One region of the Paenibacillus sp. FSL R7-0163 genome, then DNA from elsewhere that is predicted to be linked to it. Evidence: riboswitches for the same ligand, from Rfam matches in the RefSeq annotation. Region 1 holds a riboswitch; the other holds the start of a gene.
The links. A riboswitch is a leader RNA that binds a small molecule or an ion and turns the genes downstream of it on or off. The one in region 1 is predicted to bind glycine.
Positions count from the first base shown of each region.

Region 2: it holds a riboswitch for glycine, as region 1 does, so the genes downstream of both, gcvT (glycine cleavage system aminomethyltransferase GcvT) here and NST45_RS27625 (amino acid permease) in region 1, are expected to answer to the same signal.

Region 1 is NZ_CP150224.1:6,282,913-6,291,108, forward strand. Features, by position in the region: gene NST45_RS27595 (pyridoxamine 5'-phosphate oxidase family protein) at 1-400, shown strand, start outside; gene NST45_RS27600 (hypothetical protein) at 554-1,213, opposite strand; gene NST45_RS27605 (C39 family peptidase) at 1,349-1,924, opposite strand; gene NST45_RS27610 (DHA2 family efflux MFS transporter permease subunit) at 2,192-3,667, opposite strand; gene NST45_RS27615 (TetR-like C-terminal domain-containing protein) at 3,834-4,388, shown strand; gene NST45_RS27620 (DNA alkylation repair protein) at 4,459-5,166, shown strand; glycine riboswitch at 5,411-5,493, shown strand; gene NST45_RS27625 (amino acid permease) at 5,641-7,023, shown strand; gene NST45_RS27630 (HAMP domain-containing sensor histidine kinase) at 7,345-8,196, shown strand, end outside.
Region 2 is NZ_CP150224.1:6,733,886-6,742,081, reverse strand. Features, by position in the region: gene NST45_RS29555 (flagellar motor protein) at 1-679, shown strand, start outside; gene NST45_RS29550 (flagellar motor protein MotB) at 676-1,506, shown strand; gene gcvH (glycine cleavage system protein GcvH) at 1,935-2,327, opposite strand; glycine riboswitch at 2,606-2,704, shown strand; gene gcvT (glycine cleavage system aminomethyltransferase GcvT) at 2,891-4,003, shown strand; gene gcvPA (aminomethyl-transferring glycine dehydrogenase subunit GcvPA) at 4,110-5,462, shown strand; gene gcvPB (aminomethyl-transferring glycine dehydrogenase subunit GcvPB) at 5,459-6,919, shown strand; gene NST45_RS29525 (helix-turn-helix transcriptional regulator) at 7,038-7,829, opposite strand; gene NST45_RS29520 (hypothetical protein) at 8,143-8,196, shown strand, end outside.

The DNA.
Region 1 (8,196 bases):
ACTGTATATTCATGGGGCTGGAGATGGAAGACGTAATCAGGTCATGCGTGATAATCCGGAGGTATGTTTTACGGTATGTGAGGAATACGGAACTATTACAGACCCGGTACCAGCCAAAACGGATACAGCTTATATGAGCGTAATGATTTTTGGACAAGCAGAACCGATTTCAGATTTGGATGAAGCCACACACGTACTTCAGGAATTGATCAATAAATACGTACCGGGTTATTATAATCGCCCCTTGTCCAAGCAGCATGTGGAAAAGTATAGATCGGCTGTATTTGGCGGTCCGGTTCAAGTTTATCGGGTAATTCCGTATCATATCACGGCAAAAGAAAGTCCTATTGAAGCAGAAAAAATGTATAAAAGGGGCATGGGTACTGGACGAGATGTTTAGCCGCAAGATACCATTACAAATGGTGTTATGCTAACGAGGTCTTTGACAGCCTTTATGTCCTAATCATATGGGGAGAGGGAGGCTTTTTAGAGGTACTATCTATCAAAGTAGGCCGCAATCCAATGAAGGAGGGCGGCCTACTTATTTTTACATTTATTTAGGTTGTTTACGTCTTCTGAGATAGGCCCAGAACACAAATACCGCTACTAGAGCAATAATGGCGCTAATGGTGATAGACCTTGTTAGATGATTATTATCGTCCGCATAATATGCGGAAGCAATGGTTCCCGACCCATCCTGCTCGTCATCGGAAGAATCGTTCTGCATCGTTTGTAACACATCAATTAAATGCCCGGGTGCTTGAGGCTCCGAAATATTGCTTAGTCCTTTTGTTTCTGCTGATGAGGCTTGTTGTGGGGCGATGATTAGTTCCTGATTGTCTTTCTTGAAGGCAGCTATATATTCGTCCCGCTCACGGATAAGTGTAGGCTCACTCACTTCACCCTCAGCTTCTAGTGAATGAATAGCATAGGCCAAAGTATTAGGATTTCCTCCAAACTCAGTAACTTGATAGGACCCGTTTGAATCCTTTTGAATGATCATTTTAGATTTGGGTATTCCGCCCGATAAAATAAGAAACTCCCAGTTGTCTTGGGGTGTGACCGTTTCAATCAGACTATCGGAAGCCGCCCTAAGCTTAGCACCATCAATAAAATGAATCTGCATTCCTTGACCTACGGTAATTTCACTAATCTCTGCTTCATTGTTGTAACCATACCCTTCAGGATCTTTAGATAGTCCTTCTTTAATCAATGTTAATCCTTCTGTATTTGCAAAAGAAACAACATCTTCAGTTACGGTCTGAGCCCATACAGGTGAGAAAAAAGTCAGAAATAAAACGAATGAAGTTACAGTTAACAGCAGCGTTTTCTTAATGGGAAGCCCTCCTTAAATATATTTGTTGAAGCCATGAAGTCCCCATCTCCAGGTTCTATCGTAGCTGGAGCCACCTTTAATGTTGGTGTATAACATGGAGGTTTTTGTGCCCCCACTCGGGTTCATGTGTTGAATCCAATCATTTCCACTATATGTGTCGTACCCATAGATAACTACTGCGTGCCCGCCACCGGTAGCACTATTCCATTTCCAGCTTACATATATAGGACTGCCAACATTATCAATCTGGTTTTTTACATCGCTGTAAGATAGTGCTCCTGTATGATTCCAACTGGAGACACCATAATCATGAATGCCTTCTTGAACAGTTCCATAAGATTCACTCTCGTCTGTTGTACAGCCGGAGGTTCCCTTCACATGATCATAAAAAGAACATTGGCTTACAGAGATTCCGTAATATTGAAGTATGGTAACGCTAGTCGCAGCCCAGCACCAATTATTCTTAGCTTGTGTAGCTGTAGGGTAGCCAATTAAATTAGTCGCATATGCTTGGGAAACAAAAGAAAAAAGAAAGACTGAAACAAAGGTTCCAACAAGCATCAATCTCTTTTTTAAAGATAGTTTCATGAATGGAATCAGCTCCTTATTATGGATTAATATTCCTTTTAATAACACTATTAAAATACCATATATTAACTTATGTGTAAAGTTTAAATATTTTTTCGTTTTTATAATAGATTCTACACATTTGATATGGAGAGGGGGATACTGATATGGATAAGGAAATATTGATGCTCGTAGGAATACGTGCTCCAATGATCCAAAGCAAGCCATTCATAACAAAAGCCACTCCGCTAAGGAATGGCTTTTCTTCATATACACTGCAATTACTAGTTACAACGGAGGTTCTTCTTTGCTAACTAGGTTTGCTTTCCTTTCAATCATGAGCTTGTTTTTCGTGGGCATAAATAATGTTATAACAAATGCGGCAATGGATAAAATCATCATGAAGTAGTAGGCGTCACTTGCCCCAAGAATCGATGTAAGGGATTTAAGGATCTCAGGAGTAGCGGAGGGATTATTCTGCATCAGTGTAGTTACATGACTGGTTGCCTGCACTGTATAAATTGTAATTACGACAGCAGTACCAATGGCCCCGGCAATTTGGCGAACGGTATTATTCACAGCTGTACCATGAGTGCCAAGTTGTTTGGGCAACGCATTTAGTCCGGCTGTATTGAGTGGCATAGTAATGAAGCTTAATCCAATTCGCAGGCCTATGGTACGAATCATTAGATAAGTATACGTGGTCGATTCAGATAAATCTGTTACCGCCCACATAGATGGAATAATAAACAATAGGCCAATGATGAACAGCGGTTTCGCACCGAAACGGTCGTATAATTTACCGGTGACGGGTGACATGAACGCATTTACGAGTGCGCCCGGCAACAATAGTAGTCCTGCATCAAATGCTGTAAACCCGCGACCATTCTGCAGATAAATAGGCAATAAGATCATATCTGCGTACATCATCATTGTGATTAATACGTTAATAAGAGATGTCATCGTAAACACTTTATTTTTGAAGACCGACAGGTTTAGCAGTGGATCATCCGATTTGATTTGTCGAAGACAGAATACGGCTGTTACCACGACCCCAATCCCTAAGGTTAGGATCACGATTACATCATCCCAGCCTTTACTTCCTGCACTACTGAAGCCGTATAAAATTAAGCCGAATCCGACGGTTGATAAAAGAACACTTACCACATCAAGCTTCGACTTAGACGTCTCAGATACATTCACTAAATACTTGAACGCCAACGCTATAACAATGAGGACAAGTGGAATAAGCCCGATAAATAACCAGCGCCAAGAGTGGTATTCGACAACAAAACCCGCGAGCGTTGGCCCAATAGCAGGAGCGAATATCATCGCCAGCCCAAGCAGTCCCATAGCGCTGCCACGTTTTTCAACGGGGAAGATCGCGAGCACAACACTCATCATGAGCGGCATTATAATCCCTGCACCGGCAGCTTGGATCATCCGTCCGATTAAGAGTAGACTAAAGCTCGGCGCTGCTACACAAATTATAGAACCGATTAATAAAAATGACATGGCACTTATAAATAATTGCCGTGTTGTAAAACGTTTCATTAAATAGGCCGTAATCGGAATCAAAATCCCGTTGATCAGCATAAATCCTGTTGAAATCCATTGTACGGTTGTTGCTGTGACATCAAAAACATCCATCAAACTACTTAAGGCGACATTTAAAAGCGTCTGATTGAGTGTGGATAAGAAACAACCAAAGATTAAGATGGTTAATAAGATCCCTTTATTTATGTTCTTAGTGTCTTCTTGCATGTTGCAGTCCTCTCTTCATTGCTTTTTCGACATAGTGTCAATAAAATAAATCATATCAGGATTTAAAAAGTATTCCTATTTGCAATTTTATTGAAAATGTCGACTAATCGACAGAATAGGCAAATTAGTTGATGAAAGGCCATTTAAACGATAATAGAGGGATGAAATGACTGAACATAAAAGAGTTGACCCACGAGCCATTCGCTCAAAAAAGATGTTGAAAAACGCTGTTTTTTCATTATTGTCCGACAATGTGGAGATTTCGCAATTGACCGTCCAAAAAATCGCCAACCGCGCGGAACTAAATCGCGCAACGTTTTATTTGCATTATGAGGATATTAACGATTTATTGCGCCAGATCGTACATGAAATCTTCGATGACCTATCCATGAAGGTTGAACCGCTATTACAAATGAAGAGCAACAACGAACAGGAGCAGCTGATCACCTTTTTAAATTATTTTTTTGAATACCGGAAAGTTTTTGCTGTATTGATTGAGCATAAAGGCTTCAAAAACCACTTGACCAACCTGTTAAAAAATACTGTCGAAAAACGAAGAAACGCGAGGAACATTGACTCTACTAAGGAGGTAGTCTCCGTTGATATTATTGCAGCCTCACTACTGGGGATTATTATGTGGTGGATTAAGGATGGCAACCAATATAGCGCTGAATACATAGCGGGGCAAATTACCTTGATGTATAAAAGAAGATATTTATAAGGGCTTTTATGATATATTCAAGTAAAGTTTGAGTCCCTAGCCAATATTCATAAAAAAGGAAGTGCGAACAATGGATTTAGAAACGGTCATGCAAGAGCTTGAAGCTCTCGGCAAGGAACGCACCAAGAAAATATATCTATCCAATGGCGCGCACGAACCGCTTTTTGGTGTGGCCACAGGCCAGATGAAGCCTATCTTCAGAAAAATAAAACATAATCAACCCTTGGCCGAGCAGCTTTATGCTACGGGAAATTACGACGCTATGTATTTTGCCGGGGTGATCGCGGAGCCTAAAGCAATGTCAGAGTCGGATTTTGAGCGGTGGATTGCTGGGGCTTATTTCTATATGCTATCGGACTTTGTGGTGGCAGTAACGTTGGCGGAGACGGATATTGCGCAAGAGGTTTCTGATAAATGGATTGCAAGTGATATAGAGTTGAAAATGTCGGCGGGCTGGAACTGTTACTGCTGGCTGCTCGGAAACCGCCCGGACAGTGAATTTTCCGCAGAAAAATTGGCCGCTATGTTGGAGCTTGCTAAAAATACGATTCATGATGCCCCTGAACGAACGAAATACGCAATGAACAATTTCATCTACACTGTGGGCGTATCCTATCTGCCGCTTCATGATAAAGCGGTTGAGATTGCAAAGGAAGTTGGCCCGGTGGAAGTCCATACCGGTAGTGCAAAAAGCAAGATTTTGAATGCTTCAATTAATATTCAAAAGGCAGTTGATAAATCGCAGCTGGGCTTCAAACGAAAACATGTAAGGTGTTAGTCAGTCATGGAGTGCTAAGGAGAGCGTATTGAAGGTTGTGCCTGCAGACAGAAGAATTGGCGGCTTGGCTGACAAGCCCTTAATTGTGTGCAATAAAAGTTAATGGAACAATAATAAAGCGGTAATTAATGTTATTGACAAAATATTTGACAATGATTAGTATTGAAAAATATTAAAAATGAAGTTAGCGACATAAAAATTAAATAATTCGCAAGCTATGATTGCTATGGATCACACTATAGCAGGAGCAGCTTCTGGAGAGACCGTGGGGGAATCCCCCGGCGCCGAAGGGTTCACAATCTCAGGCAAAAGGACAGAAGAGTACTAGATAATTCATTTGTTATTCTGATCATCGTCAGAATAAATAAATGTATTTTATTTATTATTCTTATACCTAAGAGATTGGAGCGTATCCAATCTCTTTTTTGTTATCATTTTTACTTGTTATTTTTTTCACATAAGGGGGAGTTCGAAATGGCAGCACAAGAATTAAAGAGAGATTTAGAGAATCGACATGTTCAGCTCATTGCGATTGGTGGAACCATCGGTACCGGATTATTTCTAGGATCTGGAAAAGCTATACAGCTGGCAGGACCATCGATCATTTTTGCTTATTTAATCGTGGGTATCGCTATTTTCTTTGTGATGAGGGCATTGGGAGAACTTCTGTTGTCAAAAGCAGGTTATCAATCTTTTACAGACATTGCCGAAGATTATCTTGGACCGCGGGCGGCGTTTGTAACTGGATGGACCTATTGGTTTTGCTGGATCATGACGGCTATGGCCGATATTATAGCTGTTGGGGTCTATGTACAATATTGGTTTGATATCCCGCAATGGATACCCGCAGTCATTTGTTTAATTATTTTATTAGGACTCAATTTATTAACTGTAAAAAGCTTTGGCGAATTGGAATTTTGGTTTGCTTTAATTAAGGTAATCACTATTCTCGCGTTAATTGCCATAGGGGTAGTTTTACTGGTGATTGGATTCAAAACAACTACCGGAACGGTTGCGCTCAGTAATATTTGGGCACATGGGGGAGTATTTCCAAACGGGATTTCCGGGTTCTTACTTTCATTTCAAATGGTTGTGTTTGCTTTTGTGGGTGTGGAATTGGTGGGGGTATCAGCAGCGGAAACATCCAATCCAGAAAAAACTATCCCATCGGCGATTAATAAAATACCTTTACGAATTCTATTTTTCTACGTGGGTGCTATTATTGCCTTATTATGCATCAACGCTTGGACAGAACTAAACCCGGCAGAAAGTCCTTTTGTTAAAACATTTAGTTTAGTGGGGATTCCGATTGCCGCGGGGGTTATTAATTTCGTTGTATTAACTTCAGCTGCTTCCGCTTGTAACAGCGGGATGTTCTCAACAAGCCGGATTCTATACAATCTAAGCAGAAATGACCAGGCTCCAGCCAACTTTGCAAAGCTTAATAAAAATCATGTACCAAGTAATGCTTTATTCATATCCACGCTTGTCTTATCTGTAGGGGCTTTGTTGAGTAAGCTGATTCCGGAGACGGCCTTTGGCATCGTGACAACGATTAGTGCCATTTGTTTCATCTGGGTTTGGGGCGTCGTTCTAATTTGCCATTTGCGATATAAAAAGACGAAGCCGGAATTGCAGGCCAAATCAAAATTCAAGGCACCGTTCACACCTTTTGTGAATTATGTTGTTCTAGCCTTGTTTGCAATCATACTCATAATTATGCTGTTTGCTGATGAAACTCGTCCGGCATTATTGTTGACGCCTTTATGGTTTATTTTATTATTTGTTTTGTATTCGATAAATAGAAGAAAGAGGGAAAGAGATAATAAAATAATCAGGACCGAAACACCTCTCTAGTTTATGAGGAAAGCTTTAACCGGCGCAGAAGCCGTGGTTATATTCAACCGCGACTGGGCAGGGAGCCCTTGCCGGTTTCAAGCGTTCCTACATGGACGTTTGCTTAAAGAATATGCAAAGTTAAACAGAAAACCGGAAGATACTGTTAAAATGGTATCTCCCGGTTTTTTAGTTTTTTACAAACTATAATATCATCGAGTTTACAGTTTTTTTCAGTTATTGTTTATTACTATTTCAACTGATATAATTCTTATTTCGACAATAAGTTTACAAGTAAGATAACTATCGTAATGGTAAAATCAATTTAAAAGTGGTGAATTCATGAGAGAGTTCTACAGTCGGGTGAATCGAAAAACCTATTACATATTAATGTTAATGATCATCGTTCTTATGATGTTTGGATTGATACTATCTACCCTAGAGTTAGATGGGATTGATTTTGGTTATATCATTCATTTTTTATGTGTGGCGTTTCTAACGGTTTGTTTATGGATTTACCCTAAGCATGAGACACATACTTTTAGAAAGATTATCATTCTATTTGGATTTGCGTATTTTTATACGCTATTCTTTTTATATCCTCAAACATGGACTACCTATATCCTCATTTGTCTTATTCCTGCACTGTCTATTCTATTTTTTGATTTAAAATTGTTCTATTTTTCCTTCATTATAAATGGGGTACTAATGGTAGTTACATTTGGCTATATCCTCTTGATTGATAGAGGGGATTTATATACATATTTACATTATGATATGCTAGGCAATTTCATTAATATAATAGCGGTTCAAGTGTTATTATTTTTCATTTTTCAAATATCATTTAAACGGATGAAAAAACAGCAGCTTTATTATGAACAATTACAGCAATCTGAGCGTTTAAAGATGGTTGGACAATTAACAGCTGCCGTTGCGCACGAAATTAGAAATCCAGTGACAGTGGTTAGAGGTTTTTTGCAGTTTTTTGATGAGGATCCTTCATTTGATGATCCTATGAAAAGAAAATTTAAATTAATGATTGATGAATTAAACACAGTAGAACAGATTATCTCGCAATTTCTAACCCTTTCAAAGCCAAATGGAGAGCAAAAATTAGAAAAAGTAGATGTGAAGGATGTACTTGAAAGTGTTACAGGATTGCTCCATTCCTACGCAATGTTATCTGATAATCAA
Region 2 (8,196 bases), 450 kb from region 1:
AGCTTTGATTGTATTTGGAGGTACGATTGCCGCCGTAATGATCAGCTTCCCGGCAGCTAAGCTACGTTCCATTCCCACCGCTCTGCGCATGGCTTTTGGTCGCAATCCTGAACGTGATGAAGAGAAGGCAGAAGAGCTCATCGCAATGGCCACAGTGGCCCGCCGCGGCGGCGTTTTAATGCTCGAAAAACAAGCGGAGGTACATCCTGATCCTTTTACACGTGAAGGACTGCTGCTTATCGTCGACGGCACCGACCCTGAGCAGGTAAGACAGATTTTGGAATTGGAAATGGATGCGAAAGAATTGAAGCATGAAAGCTACGCCAAGATTTTTGAAGCCGCTGGTGGATATGCTCCAACGATGGGGATCATCGGTACAGTTATGGGACTCATTAGGGTACTGGGCAACCTTACAGACCCATCAAATCTAGGTACCTCTATCGCAGTAGCGTTCACTGCAACACTGTACGGAGTAGCCATCGCTAATCTAATATTTTTACCCATTGGTTCCAAAATCAAATCCCGCAGCCAAAGTGAGCTGCATAGCATGGAGATGCTGCTAGTAGGCATTCTTTCTCTACAAAACGGGGATCATCCGTTGCTGGTGCGTAAAAAACTGAACTCCTTCATTTCAGACACCACCACAGATGACCGTGCAGAAGCAAGAGGTTTTATATGAGACAAAGAGACCGGCGCAAACGGCGGGTAGAGAATCGAGAAAGCCGTGATCGTTGGATGATTACTTACGCAGATCTAATTACGCTTTTACTTATATTTTTCGTTATATTGTATGCGATGAGCAGCCTGGACACTGACAAATACAATATCGTAACCGGCTCTTTATCCCAGACTTTCAAGTCGAGCAGCACTGTTCTTGAAGGCGGAGATGGTATTTTAGATGCTGGAAAGACCCCTGACAACAAACCAGAGAGTACAGATGGGAATGGGAACGCAACTGCAAAACCAAATGACGGTTCTGATAAACAAACGGAGAATGAAACACCTTCAGCACGGGAGTTGGCTTTTCGAGAACAAGAGGCGAAGCTTGCTGAGTTAATGGGTGTGATCACCCACTATGTGGAGGAGAATAATCTCGGTGAACAAATATTTGTAGCCGACAAACCGCAGGGCATAGAAATCACGCTCAGCGACCGTTTTCTTTTTGATGTGGGTAAAGCAGATGTGAAGTCACCAGCCCTTCCTGCTCTTCAGCAGTTGTCAGGCTTATTCAAAGATATCGGGGCAACGATCAGCATTGAAGGACATACGGATAATACACCAGTGTCATCAGCTTCCCGTTATAACGACAATTGGGAGCTATCGGGTGCTCGTGCGCTTTCTGTGCTGCGCTTTTTCTTAGATAATGAAGGACTGAACCCGGACACTTTTCAATATGCAGGTTATGCCGATACCCGACCAACAGCAGATAATACTACGGTAGCAGGCAAACAAAAAAATCGACGCGTAGAGATCATTGTACTTCGACAGCTTCAAGAGGTGGAATAAAATATAGTTGTTTGCGCTCAGAGCTAAGTTCGGCGGCAGGAGCCTTTGCAATTACCACATTGACCAACAAAGGGGTTTCACCTAATTTAATTAGGGAAAACCTCCCTGATTATTCACCTATTATCGTATCCAATCGCGGAATGAGGGAATTACTCCCTGATTATTACTCTTTTTAGTCTGAAATAGTGGTTTTACCGAGATGATTAGGGAGGAATTCCCTAAAACCCTAACTCTCAAGCTATAATCGTCTAAAATGAGGGAGGTTTTCCCTAATTCCATACTCCACTAGACCCTCAAACCACTCGATTGGGTTTACGAATACTCGCACAATCTACATAAGAAACACAAACAGCAAGTCCCCAAATCGCAGAAACTTGCTGCTAAAAACATCACACTTGATCAGACTATTTCCCGTCCCCAATTTCCAATTATTCAGCAACTAACGCGCTATAACCGGCTGCATCTAACAGACCTTTTACAGCATCAGCATATTCTCCATCAACTTCAATCTCAAAAATCCAACCCCCGCCATATGGCTGATCATTGATAAGCTCCGGACTAGCTTCTAATCCATCATTCACCTTGGTAACCGTCCCAGAGACGGGCGAATACAATTCCGATACCGTCTTAACGGATTCGATACTGCCTACGCTGTCACCGGCCGAAATGGTTGATCCTACCTCAGGAAACTCAACAAATACGATGTCGCCTAATAAATGCTGAGCATGGTCCGTAATCCCAACACGTACTACTCGTCCTTCTACTTGCTGTGCCCATTCATGCTCTTCGCTGTAAAGAAGGTTGTCTAATACTTCACTCATTTCAAGCCGCCTCATTTCCAATTTGGAGTTCTAAATTTAGTTATAGCCTAAGTTATCCCGGCTCACAATGTCAATATTACTAACAGGAAATTTAAATTTGTCATTTTTTCGACGTTTTCTTGTTGACAGCGCCCGACTATACCCGTTTAATGGAGACATACAAGAAGAAACGACGTTGTCGTCTTTTTATAGACAATAACCGTTTCTCGGAGAAATATAAGGATAATGTATAATGTGAACCATATACTTTCTTATATTTGAAATAAATATAGTTGCGGATGATGGCATAGGGAGAGACTGTCTCACTTGAAGACGGCGCCGAAGGAGTAAGCCCTAACAGGGGTGAATCTCTCAGGCAAAAGGACCTTTGTCGGACGTATCTCTGGAGAGCATCAGACGCAAGGCTAGATGCGTCAGATCACCAACGGGGAAACCTGCAAGCTAGTTACGGCAGGGTAACTCTCAGGTACAAAGGACAGAGCAGAAAGCGATTTGTGCATTTATGCATGATTGCTTCTGCCTGTCCTTTTTTCGTATGTAATCAGATCAAGGGGAGTGACGACATGGATGCTTTGAGAAGAACACCTTTTTATGATCTCTATTCCGCTTATGCGGAATCCAGATGCATTGACTTCGGTGGCTGGGAGCTGCCAGTACAGTTTACAGGTATCGTAAAAGAGCATGAAGCCGTTCGCCAGCAGGCTGGGCTGTTCGATGTCTCGCATATGGGTGAATTCATGGTGATTGGGAGCGGTGCAGAAGCCTTTTTGCAAAAAATGACAACCAATGATGTCAGCCGCCTCACAGATGGTGCGGCGCAATATACGCTGCTCTGTTATCCAAATGGCGGAGTTGTCGACGATCTACTCGTGTATCGCCTAAGCGAAGGGCATTATATGCTCGTCGTTAATGCCTCCAACATCGACAAAGACTTCCAGTGGCTGCAAGAGCATCTGAGCTCTGAATTCGGTGAAGTCACGCTCACTAATGTCTCTGACGAGACGCTTTTGCTCGCCTTGCAGGGTCCTCTGGCAGAGACCATTCTCGCGGAAGTTACTGATGCTCCTATTTCAACACTCAAGCCTTTCCATTTCATCGAACGCGCCACCGTTTGCGGTGTAGAGGTACTTATCTCCCGTACGGGTTATACCGGTGAAGATGGCTTCGAGATCTACGCTTCGCTGGAAGGTGCAGAAACGTTATGGAACGGACTGCTTGCTGCAGGCGCGCCTCACGGATTAACACCTGCTGGACTGGGTGCACGGGATACCCTGCGTTTTGAGGCAAAATTACCACTGTACGGTCAGGAGCTATCCGCTGACATCACCCCGCTTGAAGCAGGAGTACAGTTCTTCGTGAAGCTGGACAAAATAGACTTTATCGGACGCGATGCACTAATACAGCAAAAAGAAGCTGGGATTCCCCGTCGCCTTGTCGGCCTAGAAATGATTGATCGAGGCATTCCACGATCCCATTATCCTGTTTGGGCAGATGGGGTTAAGATTGGTGAGGTCACAACCGGAACACAGTCCCCTACGCTGAAACGGAACCTGGGGTTGGCTTTGATTGATGCTGCTTACAGTGAAATAGGCACAGAGGTTTACGTAGAGATACGCGGCAAGCAGCTTAAGGCTGTAGTGATCAAGGCCCCTTTTTACAAGTATAAACGCCTTTAGCGTCCATATAAGGACGGTGAGCTTTTAAGCGAGAAATAGAAGGATAAAGTATAGCGTGAAAATTGTACTTTCTTATATTTTAAAAAAGCCAAGGAGTGAAACCTTAATGAAGCACCGTTATCTGCCCATGACAGAACAGGACCGCGTAGAGATGATGGAGGCCGTCGGGATTCAGTCTATAGATGAGCTGTTCTCCGATATTCCTGAAGCGGTACGTTACCAAGGCACTATGCCGATGTCTGAACCACTCGATGAATACGCCCTGCTGCGCCACATGAAAGGTTTGGCTGACCAAAATGCCGACTTTGATTCTCACGCCAGCTTCCTCGGCGCCGGATTATACGATCATCACATCCCTGTGGTCATCAACCATGTCATTTCCCGTTCTGAATTCTACACTGCCTACACTCCTTATCAACCGGAGATCAGCCAAGGTGAGCTGCAAGCGATCTTCGAATTCCAATCCTACATTTGCGAACTAACCGGTATGAAAGTTGCCAATGCCAGTATGTATGATGGCGCTACAGCTTTGTCCGAAGCAGCGGTTCTCGCGGCTGGTGCTACCAAACGCAAAAAATTAATCGTCTCCCGTACCGTTCATCCTGAGGCTCGCCAAGTGCTACGTACTTCGGCTAATGCTTGGGGTCTGGAGGTGGTGGAGATTGACTATAAAGACGGTGTTACCGATCAAGCTAAACTCGCTGAAGCTATCGATGGAGATACTGCCGCAGTGCTTATTCAATCGCCTAACTTCTTCGGCAGCATCGAGGATCTTCGCTCGGTTGAGCCGCTGATTCACGCGGTTAAAGGTCTTCTTGTAGTCAGCGCGAACCCAATAGCTCTAGGTGTACTTGAAACTCCGGGCAAACTTGGAGCCGACATCGTAGTGGGTGATGCTCAGCCACTCGGTATTCCGGCTTCTCTCGGGGGTCCAACTTGCGGATTCTTTGCCGTAGCTGATCACCTGATGCGCCGCATGCCAGGCCGGATCGTTGGCCAAACGGTAGACCGTAACGGTAAACGTGGCTTCGTTCTTACACTTCAAGCGCGTGAACAACATATTCGGCGTGAAAAAGCGACATCGAATATCTGCTCCAATCAGGCGCTGCTGGCTCTCTGCGCATCCGTCTACTTGTCCGTTATGGGCAAAGAAGGCATGCGTGAAGTAGGCGAGCTAAATATTCGCAAAAGCCATTACGCTGCTAATAAACTTAGCGGACTAACAGGTGCTGAACTTGCCTTCTCCTCCCCATTCTTTAACGAATTTGTCGTGAAGCTTTCTGAAGGCAGCAGTGTGGCCTCTATTAATTCGAAGCTGCTGAAGGAAGGTTATCTTGGGGGTTATGATCTGGGTCGTGATTATCCTGAACTTGCTGGACATATGCTGGTTGCCGTAACGGAAAAAAGAAGCAAAACCGAAATCGACCAATTCGCTAGCGCACTGGAGGGCTGTTTATGAAACCGGAGCAAAGTCTAATTTTTGAATTAAGCCGTCCGGGCCGTTCGGCCTATTCTTTGCCACTATGCGATGTGCCGCAGGAAGAAACCTTGGAATCCCTAATTCCATCAGATTTACTCCGTAGCGAACCCGTCGTACTTCCAGAAGTATCGGAAGTGGATGTCATTCGCCACTACACTTCTCTTTCACGTCGCAACTTTGGTGTAGACAATGGCTTCTATCCACTCGGTTCATGCACGATGAAATACAATCCGAAGATTAACGAAGATGTTGCCCGCTTCTCCGGCTTCGCCAAAATTCATCCCTACCAACCAGAAGAAAGTATTCAAGGCGCACTGGAATTAATGTATACCCTACAAAATGATCTGTCCGCGCTGACGGGCATGGATGCAGTATCCTTACAGCCTGCCGCAGGTGCTCATGGTGAATGGACCGGCCTCATGATGATCCGCGCCTATCATGAAAGCCGCGGCGAGACCCGCACGAAGGTTATCGTGCCGGATTCCTCACACGGCACCAATCCTGCTAGTGCTTCAGCAGCAGGACTTGAAACGATCACGATCCCTTCCACAGATAAAGGGATGGTTGATCTTGAAGCACTCAAAGCAGCTGTTGGCAGTGACACAGCCGCACTGATGCTGACTAACCCAAGCACACTCGGCTTGTTCGAGACCCAAATCGTCGAGATTGCTGAGATCGTGCATGAAGCAGGCGGCTTACTCTATTACGATGGAGCCAACTCCAATGCCATTATGGGCATTACCCGCCCTGGCGACATGGGCTTTGACGTTGTGCATCTGAACTTGCATAAGACAATGAGCACCCCGCATGGCGGAGGTGGCCCTGGAGCCGGACCAGTCGGCGTAAAATCTATCCTCATTCCATTCTTGCCACAACCTACTGTGGTAAAGAATGAAGATAGCAGCTTCTCACTTCACTTCGGTGGTCCTGAATCGATTGGACGCGTGAAAGCTTTTTATGGAAACTTTGGTATTCTGGTTCGTGCCTATGCCTATATCCGGACCTATGGTCCAGACGGACTGCGTGAGGTATCCGAAAATGCTGTGCTGAATGCGAACTATATGATGCACCGTCTGGCGCCGTATTTTGAAATCCCATATCCGGGTGTATGTAAGCATGAATTCGTGATGTCCGGCAAAAACCTCAAGCAATATGGCGTGCGCACCTTAGACGTTGCTAAACGATTGCTCGACTTCGGCTACCACCCGCCAACCGTGTACTTCCCTCTGACTGTTGAGGAATGCATGATGATCGAGCCGACGGAAACCGAAAGTAAAGAAACGCTCGACGGCTTCATCGATACGATGATTCAGATTGTGAAAGAAGCGCAGGAGACACCAGAAATTGTAATCAACGCACCGCATACCACAGAGATTAGCCGTTTGGATGAGACACAGGCTGCGCGTAAGCCAGTTTTGAATTGTTCTTGCGGTTAAGTACTTATCAAAAAAATGTTCTAGACAGATAAAAGCCATCCTCCGTTGTTGATTAATTTCGGAGGATGGCTTTTATATCTTATGTACAAACGAGTATTTTGATGTTTATCATCAAAATTTACAACTTAAGTATTTCTATCAATTCCCATCTCTCGCTGATATCCATCTTACTATAAATACTCTTAACGATATTCCGCACAGTCCCCTCTTTCACATTAAGGTCATTGGAAATTTGCAACGCACCTTTTCTTAGTGACCAGTGATACGCTACCTCCCTTTCTCTGGGCGATAATCGATACGAATCACACTTTTCCTGAAATCTGTACTCAATTAACTTTGGGCTTCGTTCCTTCAACTTCAGAACAATCTTTTCGGATAATTGTTTAATAAAGAGAATCGAAAAGCCAATTTGCCTCTCGGCTTCAAATGAAATGTCGATATATCCACATATACAACCATTTATCATTATAGGAGCGCATACACAATTCCACTCTTTAAACATTGGCATACTATGCTCTTCTCCACGCACTACTGCAATTGATTTAACCTCCATCGCTAGTGAAACTGCATTTACTCCAGAGAATTGCTTCGAAAGGTTAGTTCCACTCCTAATTCCAAAATGATCTACTTTCTTCTGAAACGCTTCGAAAGGAGTAACAATATTAATAATATTGCCGGCTTGATCTGTTAAGAAAAAAACAAAGGGCAATAAGAGAAATTCCGTTACTTTCGCCAATTCTGAATGTAGTACTTCAACCAATACCTCGTAGGGAACCAGCTCTTCTATAGAAAAGGATTCTTCTGTTTTGAGGTTACTCCAAGGTTGGCAAAATTCACACAAGGAATTATTAGATTTTTTATCTAAATCATCTACCGTAAACCAAGCTCGTTCACATTCAAGAATATCCAAAACAAACCATTCTCCCAACTTATGGTATTAATTAAACAGAGCATAACACTCCATTCAAAAGAAAACAATGACATAAGTCGTGAGGTTTGTGTTAGATCAAAAAGATAAAAAATTGTTAAATAAAGTGGATTTATTGTAAAAAAAATATATTTTAGCACAGATTAACTCAAAAGGGAATATGTACTGAGGGATATGTATCTTAATAGATATTCTAGTTACTATAAAGTTATTAATCCACTCATCAGGGAGTTTAACAATTACGATAGGTTTGTGAAAATTCACATAGTTATGATCTTTTTTAGGAGGTGCTGAATTGTTTGAAATTCAAAAAAATCAAGAAATTTTGCTTGAAAATGTCCTTTCCGTT